Regions from separate parts of the Terribacillus sp. AE2B 122 genome, predicted to be linked through region 2. Evidence: riboswitches for the same ligand, from Rfam matches in the RefSeq annotation. Region 2 holds a riboswitch; each other region holds the start of a gene.
What was found. A riboswitch is a leader RNA that binds a small molecule or an ion and turns the genes downstream of it on or off. The one in region 2 is predicted to bind thiamine pyrophosphate.

Region 1 (2,997 bases), on a different contig from region 2:
TTTTAATTCCGGCATATTATCAAAGTTCATGCCCCATAATGCACCAAGCGCCATGACAGGAGTAAAAAGCACAGTCATGACAGTAAGTGTCTTCATAATTTCATTGCCTCTAAAAGAAGATACAACATCTTCAAAATCAATCAAGCCTCTGATTTCTTCTTCATAAGCTCGAACAAGATTCTGACAGCGTTCAAAACGATAGTTTGTCCGCTTAAAATGTACATTCTGCGTATATTTCTCCCCAAATGCTTCAATAACGCCTGTCTTAACCTCTATGAAAGGTATCAGAAAGTTCTTCCATACTAATATCTCATGTCGGTTTTCAGCAATTTTATTAAGCAGCTTTGTATCATTATTCTCTTTTACCTGCCAAAGTAAATCCTTTAATCTGACTTCGTATTGATCAATTTTATGTAGAAAAGCTGAAATTATTTCCCCCATGAGGATCATAAACCCCTCAATCGCATTGTTCGCATTTTGCATTTTAGCTAGAATTTCATTTTTTGACGTTGTCGGCAATAGTTTAAAATCAAGTGCTGTTGTTAATAACATATTCTCTCTCACAAAGAAGTGAAACAGATGTTTTTCTTCTTTCTTGTCTGCTTCTTGTACATATATGAGCGAGCCCCAAAGAGCGAGAGAGTACTCATTAGTCGTCTCCATTTGCAAACTATTCGTATCAGAAGTATGTATATGTTGTACCCATGGTATGTGCATTGTGTAGGCGTTTAACTCGTCTTTTCTTTCTTTATCCACTTTCTCATCTAGCTGAAGCCACTCCCACGCATTACCCGAAAAAGCGTGCTTCTCCATGTTATCCCCTCCATCTTTTCATTCTTGTACTATTTCCCTTAAGTCTTGCAGGATAATCCTTTGCACTCTCGCCGATTAAAGACTCGTTTCTAATCCTTGAGAAGTAAGAAATCAGAATCTTTCAGTAGGAAACCCTTTACAAATCCAGCTATCTTTTTTACTATAGAGCTATCAATTGCATAAGCGACGCACTGGGGGAGCTGGTAACGGCTGAGAGGAATCATGTGATTCTGACCCTTTGAACTCGATCTGGATAATACCAGCGTGGGGAAGTGCAGCCAGAATTGTCCTATTCTTTTTGTATATTCTGCGACTGCGCCCTATGGTGCCGTCGCTTTTTATATGCAAAAAAATAGGAGGAATCATTATGGAAATACAAAATTATTGCGGAACTAGCCGGATTGCCGGCTGCAGTTTTTCGGTTTATCCGATGGCAGACAGATTCAAAGAAATCATTCTAGAGGCGCTGAGAACCGTAGATACGTCAAAAGTTTGGATTGAGACCGACGATGTCACAACATTAGTGCGTGGGAGAATTCCGCACGTATTTGATGTCACCTCTGCTATTTTCTTAGCAGCAGCTAAAGATGGTGATCATGTTGTGTTCAATGGTACATATTCCATTGGATGTCCCGGTGATTCTACTGGGGATGTCTATATGGCCGAGGACGAAACAAAGCTGAACCTTCCGAATGTAAAAGATATAAAGCTTGAGACAGCTTCCAAATTCTCGCTATATCCTTTGGGCGGCGGAAATTATATGGATACCATCTACAGTCAAATTGAAAACATGCGTTCCCACGGAATAACTGTTTCCAAGTCTCATTATTCCACTCGCCTTGATGGCAATAGTATTGATGTTTTTGAAGGTTTGGAGCATGTCTTTACTGAAACTGAAAACTCAGGTTCATCCCATACAGTTATGACAGTGACAATGTCAGCTAACAGTCCATCTGCAAAGGGTGGAATCAAATGAAAAACTGGAGAATGAAAGATATAGTCGTCATGGCAGCGCTCGCTGTCGTGTTCGGCATTGTTTATCTCCTATTCCTGCCAGTCAACGTCGTCATGATGGGACTAATCGGACCGATCGGAACTGATATAATCTTCGGGGTATGGTTCCTTGTCTCGATCGTAGCTGCTTATATCATCCAAAAACCCGGTGTTGCTCTTGTCTCGGAAACGATTGCCGGCGTTGTCGAAGTGCTGATTGGCAGCAGTGTCGGACCTATCGTTATTCTCTCTGCTGTCGTACAAGGTCTTGGAGCTGAAGCAGCATTTGCCCTGACACGCTATCGTTCTTATCATGTTCTTGTATTAATGGGTGCTGGTATTGGGGCTGCCATTACAAGTTTCATCTGGGGTTATTTCCGAGGTGGTTTTGTAGCTCTTGACCCTTCTTACGTTGTGCTTATGCTTGTTGTACGAATCATCAGTGGAGCTGTTATAAGTGGTTTGATCGGCAAAGCAATCAGTGAGGCGCTGGCGAAAACTGGCACATTGACGAGCTTCCCGCTCGGTAAAACATATCGCCAGCGAAAAGCAGGATGACACAGCACCTACTGGAAGTTGACCAACTGACCGTCACATTTGAGGAAGAGAGCACCCCTACCTTAGATGATTTGAGTTTTACGGTTCAAGAAGGAGACAGCATACTCCTGCTGGGACCAAGCGGGTCTGGAAAGAGCACCCTCACATACTGTTTAAACGGGTTGTATCCAAAAGAACTGGATGGGAAGATGAGCGGTAGTATCTGCTTCGCAGGATCCATGATCGAGGATTTCAAAAGCGGAAAAATCAATTTAGAGGTTGGAACTGTATTTCAGGATCCAGAAACGCAATTCTGTATGCTGACAGTAGAGGATGAAATTGCCTTCGGCTTAGAAAATAAGAAAATATCTCCGGATTTGATGGAGTCAGAAATCGATCGAGTCCTCTCCCTTGTCGGTTTGCAGCATCGGAGAAAAGATCAAATCCATACCCTTTCCGGCGGGCAGAAACAGAAGCTGGCACTTGCAGCAGTTCTGGCACTGGAGCCTCGGTTGCTCATTTTAGATGAACCGACAGCTAATCTGGATCCGGCTGCGAGCAAGGACCTTGTTGAAACAATCCGTCACCTAAAAGAAGAGCAGGAGATCACACTTCTGATTATTGAGCACAACATTGACTACTGGCTGCCTATTA
Region 2 (2,997 bases):
GTACAAGGCGTTGATAACCCGCTAAGTGAACGAGAAATGAAAATCCTTTCTCTTGCGGAAAAAGGCTTCTCAACAAAACAAATAGCAGCTGAACTATTTTTGTCACCAGGCACCATCCGGAACTATTTTTCGGAACTTCTGGATAAGCTGGGAGCACAGAACCGTTCACAAGCAGTCTACATAGCGAAAGAGAAGGAATACATATAAAAAACACAGCTCCCGTAAGGAACTGTGCTTTTAGGTTTAGTCTCGTGCATCCAGCATGGATTGCAGTTTCTTGGAAACAGCTAGAAGGATTAGACCTACTACGATAGCGACTGCACCGATTATACTGAAAATCTCTACATAACCGAGTGATTCTGTCAATGCAGCAAGCTGTCCAGCGATAAGGCTGGCAATACCAGTTGCGGCCATCCAGACACCCATCAATAGAGAAGCAATTTTCACTGGTGCTACTCGGCTTACCATCGATAGACCAACAGGTGATAAACATAGTTCACCTAATGTGTGGAACAGGTAGGTGAAGACGATGAATAGAATATTAGCTCTATGAACAATATCCCCTTCGTCACTGCCTGTATATAGTACTGCTGGAACTAAGATCATAAATCCTAATCCTAATAGAATCATACCCATGGACATTTTTGTCGTTGTCCGAAAATCTCCACGTTTTGATTTACTCAATTTCAGCCAAATAGCAGATATGATTGGTGCAAGGATGACAATGAACAGTGGGTTCACTGATTGGAACCAGGAAACTGGTATAGTGTAACCGCCAATGTTTCGATCAATAAAATCTCTCGTATATAGTGTTAGGGAAGTACTTGCTTGTTCGAAGCCAGCCCAGAAGAAAATGATGAATACAGCTAAAATTAATACTGCACCTGTACGTTTCTTGTCAGCAGCAGTCATTTTGGCTGGAACGCCATCAGCAGAAATATTAGATCGCGCAGGTTTTGTTCCGATATCACCTAAATATTTCTTACCCAAAGTGCTGAAGATCAATTGGCCGATGACCATACCAATGGAAGATGCCAAGAAGGCCCATTTGAAGCCAAAGTGTTCGATACCGGCAGCATCAGTCGTATGGAAAAGATCCTCTGCAAGAAATCCTGCAATTAGAGGAGAGAAGAATGCACCGATGTTGATGCCCATGTAGAAGATGGTGAATGCAGCATCTTTACGTTTATCCATCGGGTGATACAACTCACCAACATGTGTTGAGATATTCGGTTTGAAGAACCCGTTACCAAGTATGAGGAACAACATACCGATGTATAATCCCCACTGATTGTTGAATAGGAATATTGTGAAATCTCCGATCGCCATCGTTACGCCACCAATAGTGATAGCAGTACGCAGGCCGATATACTTGTCAGTCAAGTAACCACCGATAATTGGTGTGAAGTAGATAATTCCTGTGTACAAACCATAAATTATTGCGGCTTGTTGCGTATTCATTCCTAATCCACCGCTAATAGCTGCAGCAGTTAAGTAAAGCATCAGTACAGCACGCATGCCATAGTAGCTATATCTTTCCCACATTTCTGTGAAGAAGAGAAGATACAATCCCTTTGGATGCTTCTTCCCTTGTGGGATTGTAGCTGGTGTATCCATTTTGAATCCTCCCTTTTTTAGAACATTGTCCATTATACGTCATAGTTTTTCTCGAATTCAAACAATTTCGTTAGATGAAGTAAAAGTAATAAAATTGCTAAAATTAGCACTTGGGTAATATTTCATCTAAAGGAAATATTAATATTTCTTGCTAGCGCTATCAATTTTCTATATAATGGATAGACAACAGAAAACAAAACGGTACAAATAAGCCTGCAGGGGGAGCCATTTCGGCTGAGATGGACATATGTCCAGACCCTTCGAACCTGTGAGTTAGCACTCGCGTAGGGATGTAGCTTCTTTGATGGGAAACAATGCACTTTGGGCCATCGGAAGAGATCCCTCTGCAGCATTGTTTTTTTGTTGCATTCTTTATTAGGGGAGAAAAAATATGCAATCAAGAAGCAAGGTTTTATTTTTAGTAGAGGTGGCAATATTTGCCGCACTCGCATTCGTACTGGACTTATTCTCATTCAAAGCATGGGCGCAGGGAGGCAGTATCTCCTTGCAAATGGTTCCGATATTCTTAATGGCATTTCGCTGGGGGTGGAAAGGCGGACTTACAACAGGGTTAGTTGTAGGATTGCTGCAGTTAGTCACCGGCCCTTATATAATACATGTTGTCCAAGGTTTTTTAGATTATCCTTTGGCCTTCACTTTAGTTGGACTGGCAGCTGTAACAGCTGGTCCAGCGCGTAAAGCGGCAAAAGAAAATAACCGAACTAAGCTTATTGGATTCTTAATCATCGGAACATTGATTGGCAGTATCGGGCGGTTCGCTGCGCATTTTGTAGGAGGAATGGTCTTTTTCGGATCTGCAGCTGCTCCTGGACAAACGGTTTGGGCATACTCGCTTATATATAATGGCTCCTACTTGCTGCCAAGCTTTATAGCCAGCATTATTGTTATTCTGATTTTGGTTTTGGCTCAACCGAAACTTATCTTACCAAAGAAATAAAAAAAGGCACTGTCTCATTGGACAGTGCCTTTCCATTTAGATTAGCAAGCCTTCGACGTTGTCTGTTTCTGTGACAATCAAGAAGATTTTCCCTTCATCGAGATCCTCTTCAAAATCCTCAGCTTCTTCCTGAGAAAAACCGATTTCCTTCAATTTCGCACGTAGTTCATCACCTTGTTTACTGAACATGCTGCCTACAGCACTTTTAGCTCCCATCTCGGATAATCCAATCGTATTGGCATCCACTTTACTGGATACACGTTTCGTTCTGTCATCATCATGTGACAATACATAGATGTTATCTTTGTTTACGCCTTTTGTGCTTAAAAGTTGAATGTCTTCTTGCAGCTTTTCATCGTTTGTGTACTCTTTTAAATATGGTTTCATGTTGAATTCTCCTTTTTAAGCTAATTTGATGTACT
Region 3 (2,997 bases), on a different contig from region 2:
AGAAGTAGACGTATACTTCCTGGAAAAGGGTTCATTTTTTTACATTGTTTTCATCCAAGCCGTGCATACTAGTCGCAGTATGTACAAAGGAGGCAATGAAATGGATGCTTTTCAAGCAGGAGAAATCGTCTATGTAATTATCCGCAATCCCCATGCACAGGGAGTAGCCAATATACAGGAAGCGGCGGTCGTCCATAACCCGGAAAAGCCAGGTGAACTGGCCTTGTTTGTGTATGAAACCTATTATCCGCTCAATGATGAGGTGGCGGTTTATCAGGATCTCGGAGAGGCGGAAGAAGCATATGTGTCCGCTTTTGGCTTAGCCGATGGTGGTTATTATGGTTAAGCCGTTTGTGCCGCAGCTTGTGTATATAGAGCCTCGAGCATTGGAATACCCGCTTGGAGTGAAGCTGAAGAACAAGTTCCAGGACATGGGAGTAGAAATACGTGAAACAACTTCCCACAACCAGGTACGTAATCTACCGGGCGATAATGATTTCCAGAAGTACCGTACCGCCAAATCAACGTTAGTTGTAGGTGTGCGTAAAACTCTGAAATTCGATACATCCAAACCTTCAGCAGAATATGCTATTCCATTTGCGACAGGCTGCATGGGGCATTGTCATTATTGTTACCTGCAAACGACGATGGGATCCAAACCTTATATCCGCACGTATGTAAATACAGATGAAATATTTGATGCAGCTGAGCAGTACATGCAGGAAAGAGCGCCAGAAGAAACACGGTTTGAGGCTTCCTGTACATCAGATATCGTTGGTATTGATCATCTGACGCACACGTTGAAACATGCGATTGAATATTTCGGCCGCTCCAAGCACGGACAACTGCGCTTTGTAACGAAATTCGCTCATGTGGATCATTTGTTGGACGCAGACCATCAGGGACGGACGCGATTCCGCTTCAGCATTAATGATGATTATGTGATCAAATACTTCGAGCCAGGCACCTCCAGATTGAAAGATCGCATCGAAGCTGCGGTGAAGGTAGCCGAGGCCGGGTATCCACTTGGATTCATCGTCGCTCCGATTTATCTGCATGACGGCTGGCAGACGGGCTATCCGGAAATGCTCGAACATCTTGAAGCAGCTTTGCCTGAACATGCCAAAAAGAACTTAACCTTCGAATTGATTCAGCATCGATTCACGAAGCCAGCAAAGCGCGTTATCGAGAAAAATTATCCGATGTCGAAGCTTGAGCTGGATGAAAGCAAACGGAAATATAAATGGGGGCGCTATGGTATCGGAAAATACGTCTACCAGAATGAAGAGCAAGAAGAAATTAAGGATGTAATAGGAAGCACAATCTATAAAATGTTCCCGCAATCCAGAATTGAATATTTCACGTGATTCATTGGTTGACAATCACATCTGTGCATGTGATAGTTAAGGGGACAATTGAATTTTGAGGAAGTCCACTAGGGGTGCCATTTGGCTGAGATAAGAGTAATCTTTATCCCTTTGAACCTGATCTGGTTAACACCAGCGTAGGGAAGTGGAGCCGGATTCGTGTATTTTCTGAACACTTGACTATACGAGTCGCTCCATACTTCTGGAGCGGCTTTTTTATATGGCCGGCGCCAATCACCCTTTCCGACGGGGCTTTCTCCAATAGGAGGAGAAAACATGTTTTCTGCACAATTGAGAGAAGAAGCAAACCCGATTTTCGAAGCGATCTATGCACATCCTTTCGTAGAAGGAGTTGCGAATGGCTATGTGCCGCGTGAGGCATTGATCCATTATGTGAAAGCTGACTATGAGTATTTGACCGCATTTGCCCGTATCTACGGCTTGGCAGTCAGCAAATGCGAAACGCGTGAAGAGATGGAGTTTTATCAGTCCCAAATTCATTTTGTCCTGCATAGCGAGATTCATCCGCATAATGTCTTTTGCAAGGTGGCGGGCGTGCGATACGAGGACTTGCAGCGCATGACACCACCGCCTGCTGCTGACCATTATATTTCACATATGATGAACAGTGCTGTACAAGGAGACATCGGCGAGCTGATGGCAGCGCTTCTCCCTTGTCCATGGACGTATCAAGCGCTGGCAGCTCATATTATCGAAACGAAGGCACCCGACGAATCCAATCCGTTCTTGGAGTGGATTCAGTTTTATAGCAGCAGGGAAGATGGTATGCCGGATGTGACAGCAGAGCTTAGCAAGCGACTGGATAAGTGGGCCGAGACAGCGGGATCTGCTGCAAAAGAACGTGCGCGGAAAGCTTTTCTTAAAAGCTGTATGCTGGAGCATAGTTTCTGGGAGATGGCCGCTACTCAGCAGGACTGGATGATCCCATTGAAAGGGGCGTCCGTTCATGCCTGATATCAAGAGCGCTTTGACAATAGCCGGAACTGATCCGTCAGGAGGAGCAGGAATTCAGGCGGATCTGAAGACTTTTCAGGAGCGTGACGTATACGGAATGAGTGTGGTCACCTCCCTCGTTGCCCAAAACACGCTAGGAGTGCAGGCAGTTCATCATGTTCCAGTCGAATTTCTTGAACAACAGCTGGAATCAATCTTCTCAGATATCACCCCTGCTGCGGTAAAAACAGGAATGATTGCATCAGAAGAGATGATGCGCTGCATCGCTGCTGTTTTGAGTAAAACAAAAGGTGTATATGTGATGGATCCTGTTATGTATGCTAAAAGTGGGCATGCACTTATGGGAGAGGATTCACGAGATGCACTGAAGACGCATCTTGTTCCGCTAGCAGCACTTATTACACCGAATATTCCGGAAGCGGAAGAACTTACGGGAATTCATATCGTAGATGAAAAAAGCATCAAAGCAGCAGGAAAAATAATCGTCCGGGAGTATGGGGCCAAAGCTGTCTTGATAAAAGGCGGTCATATGGAAGGAACATCTGCAGCAGATTGGCTCTACGATGGAAGCAGCTTCACGGCCTACACTGCCGAACGTATTCAGACAAAGCATACTCATGGTACTGGATGCACTTATTCGGCAGCTATAACCGCA
Region 4 (2,997 bases), on a different contig from region 2:
AGAATATAAGGAAAAGAATCCAGATGCGTTCAAGAATGCGACGGAACCAATTCCGCAAAAGCGTCTTGGCCAGCCGGAGGAAGTGGCAGAGCTTGTCACATTCCTATTGACTGGTAAAGCACCATATATTAACGGTGTAGTTGTACCAATCGATGGCGGATTTACTGCAATTTAAACATGACTATAAAAGGAGAGATTTCCATGAAACGTTTTGAAGATAAAGTAGTATTGATTACAGGTGGCGGTTCTGGGTTAGGCCGCTCAGCAGCTTTGCAAGTAGCAAAAGAAGGTGCAAAACTTTCCCTTGTTGACTTGAGTGAAAAAGGAATGGAAGAGACAAAGCAGGAAGTTCTTGCAGTAGCACCTGAAGCAGAGGTCCTTACAATTGTGGCAAACTGTGCAAACGAGCCGGAAGTTGAGGCGTATGTAAAACAAACAATTGATCAGTTTGGTAAGATCGATAGTTTCTTCAACAACGCTGGTGTGGAAGGAACACAGAATCTAACAGAAGAGTACCCTGTGGATGAATTCGACCGCGTTGTGAACATTAACTTGAATGGTGTTTTCTACGGCATGCGTCACGTATTGAAAGTAATGAAAGAGCAAGGTCATGGTTCTGTAGTAAATACAGCTTCTGTAGGTGGTATCCGCGGAATCGGTAACCAGTCCGGCTATGCAGCAAGTAAGCATGGTGTAGTAGGTCTTACTAAAAACTCCGGTATCGAATACGGGCAATTCGGTGTAAGCATTAAAGCCATTGCACCAGGTGCCATCATGACACCAATGGTTGAAGGTTCCCTTCGTCAGCTTGGCGGAGAAAACTGGGAAGAGGCAGGAAAAGAATTCGTCAGCGTTAACCCGATGAAACGTTTTGGTAAGCCAGAGGAAGTCGGTTATCTTGTTGCATTCCTTCTTTCCGATCAAGCAAACTTCATCAATGCTACTGTTATACCAATTGATGGCGGACAATCTTATAAATACTAAGTCAAGCGCTGAAAAGACCATCTGGAATTTACCAGATGGTCTTTTTTCTATAATCAAAATCTTGCATAAAATGCTATTTATGTTACGATGTGGGTAAGTTCATAATGATTCACACTAGGGGATCCCTTTATAAGGGCTGAGATTAAGAGTAGTGACTCTTTAAACCCTCATAACCTGAACAGGTTCGGACCTGCGTAGGAAAGTGTAGACACTCGAGTTTACATGCTTTTTTTGGATGTATTTATTCGCAAGTTTCACACCACTTTCCTTTAGGGAGTGGTGTTTTTTGTATGTCCGGCCTGTTCGTATACAGGAGGTGATGGCAATCAAATTGATGGCAGTAACTGATGATGCACATGAGGCAGGAGACTTGCTGCGTATCTTGCTTGAGATACACCCTTTTGTCGATCATGTGCAGATCAGGGAGAAACGAAAGTCTGCTGGTGAAGTGTACCAACTCTGTAAGGAGCTTTTGGCGGAAGGGCTGCCAGCAAACAAGCTTTGGCTTAATGACCGAGTGGACACAGCTTCGTTGCTTGGCTTGAGGCAAGTGCATATACCGGGTCATGGTCTTCCGCTGGAAGAATTGAAAAAGCTGTATCCTGATTTGCGGATTGGTGCTCCTGTTCATTCACTTGAAGAAGCAGTACAGGCGGAGGCAGCCGGAGTTGTATACGCGCTATACGGGCATTGTTTTCCAACAGCCAGTAAGAAAGGGAAATCCCCGCAGCCTTTATCCAATTTAGGATATATTCGTCAGAACATCCGAACTCCCTTGTATGGAATAGGAGGAATCGATGTAGAACGATTAGTCTATTTGAAAGCGCTTGATTTAGATGGGGTTGCTGTTATGAGTGGTATCTTTTCAGAGAAAGATCCGCTTGATGCCGTGAAGAATTTAAGGGAGGAGTGTCTGCGTCTTGAAGAGATTCAGTGAAGTAGCAATTGTTGGAGGAGGTATCATCGGCAGCGCAATCGCTTATTATTTAGCAAAGGCGGGCCATCAAGTTGATTTGCTGGAAGCGGGCCAAGTGGGATCAGGCTCGACGCAAGCTGCAGCTGGTATGTTAGGCGCCCATTCTGAGTATAAGGAATTCGGTGCTTCACTTTATCCCTTTGCCCGTACTAGCCAAAGGCTTTATGAACAAGCGGAAGCGGATATTCGCTCCCTGACAGGGATAGATATGGAACGTCGTACAGGTGGTTTATTACAGCTTGTTTATACAGAAGGAGAAACAATAATGTCTCCGTTAGCTTCGTTGGAAGGTGTAACATGGCTGGATCGTGCAACTGCGTTAAAGAAAGTACCCGGATTGTCAGAATCAGTTTCAGGTGCTGTTCATATGGCAGAAGATGTGCATGTCACACCTGCAATTGCCTGCAGAGGATTCCATACAGCCGCACGTATGCTAGGTGCCCAAACTAATACGTATACCCGGGTCGATGAGATTGTGAAGGAATCCGGTCGTTATCGGTTACGGACTTCCAAGGGGGAATGGCAGGCTGATCGTGTGGTGATTGCCAGCGGGGTTTGGAGTAATGCTCTGCTCCAGCGTTCAGGATTAGGAATGCGGATTTTTCCAGTGAAGGGTGAGTGCATTGCTGTTACGAATACACAAACTCCTCTTACATGCAGTTTATTCCATGATCAGCATTATATTGTCCCGCGGAACAACAACGAACTGATCATAGGTGCAACCAAGGTCAAGAATGATTGGAGTACCGAACCCACACTTGGCGGATTACAGACTGTCATGGAGAAAGCGAGGAAGATGCTGCCGAATGTGGATAAGATGCCGTTTCGCAGAAGCTGGGCAGGTCTCAGACCTCAGACATCAGATGGCAAGCCGCTAATTGGTGAACATCCGGAAATGAAGGGCTTGTATATTGCTGCTGGACATCAGCGCAATGGAATTCTGCTTGCTCCAGCTACGGGTAAGATGATTTGTGATTTGATAGGCAACAATGAGGTTCCGGAAGAATGGAAGGAAGCATTTCGTGTCGACAGATTGA

Region 1: it holds a riboswitch for thiamine pyrophosphate, as region 2 does, so the genes downstream of both, AE2B122_RS17495 (YkoF family thiamine/hydroxymethylpyrimidine-binding protein) here and thiT (energy-coupled thiamine transporter ThiT) in region 2, are expected to answer to the same signal.
Region 3: it holds a riboswitch for thiamine pyrophosphate, as region 2 does, so the genes downstream of both, tenA (thiaminase II) here and thiT (energy-coupled thiamine transporter ThiT) in region 2, are expected to answer to the same signal.
Region 4: it holds a riboswitch for thiamine pyrophosphate, as region 2 does, so the genes downstream of both, AE2B122_RS17295 (thiamine phosphate synthase) here and thiT (energy-coupled thiamine transporter ThiT) in region 2, are expected to answer to the same signal.

The regions. Positions count from the first base shown of each region.
Region 1 is NZ_LR700951.1:215-3,211, forward strand. Features, by position in the region: gene AE2B122_RS17490 (magnesium transporter CorA family protein) at 1-813, opposite strand, end outside; TPP riboswitch at 997-1,101, shown strand; gene AE2B122_RS17495 (YkoF family thiamine/hydroxymethylpyrimidine-binding protein) at 1,181-1,789, shown strand; gene AE2B122_RS17500 (ECF transporter S component) at 1,786-2,364, shown strand; gene AE2B122_RS17505 (ABC transporter ATP-binding protein) at 2,361-2,997, shown strand, end outside.
Region 2 is NZ_LR700955.1:6,282-9,278, forward strand. Features, by position in the region: gene AE2B122_RS18815 (DNA-binding response regulator) at 1-207, shown strand, start outside; gene AE2B122_RS18820 (peptide MFS transporter) at 244-1,617, opposite strand; TPP riboswitch at 1,826-1,925, shown strand; gene thiT (energy-coupled thiamine transporter ThiT) at 2,009-2,575, shown strand; gene AE2B122_RS18830 (general stress protein) at 2,612-2,962, opposite strand.
Region 3 is NZ_LR700947.1:94,259-97,255, reverse strand. Features, by position in the region: gene AE2B122_RS14460 (transcriptional regulator SplA domain-containing protein) at 101-346, shown strand; gene splB (spore photoproduct lyase) at 339-1,367, shown strand; TPP riboswitch at 1,428-1,528, shown strand; gene tenA (thiaminase II) at 1,644-2,342, shown strand; gene thiD (bifunctional hydroxymethylpyrimidine kinase/phosphomethylpyrimidine kinase) at 2,335-2,997, shown strand, end outside.
Region 4 is NZ_LR700950.1:68,636-71,632, forward strand. Features, by position in the region: gene AE2B122_RS17285 (SDR family NAD(P)-dependent oxidoreductase) at 1-175, shown strand, start outside; gene AE2B122_RS17290 (SDR family oxidoreductase) at 202-984, shown strand; TPP riboswitch at 1,091-1,202, shown strand; gene AE2B122_RS17295 (thiamine phosphate synthase) at 1,304-1,921, shown strand; gene thiO (glycine oxidase ThiO) at 1,905-2,997, shown strand, end outside.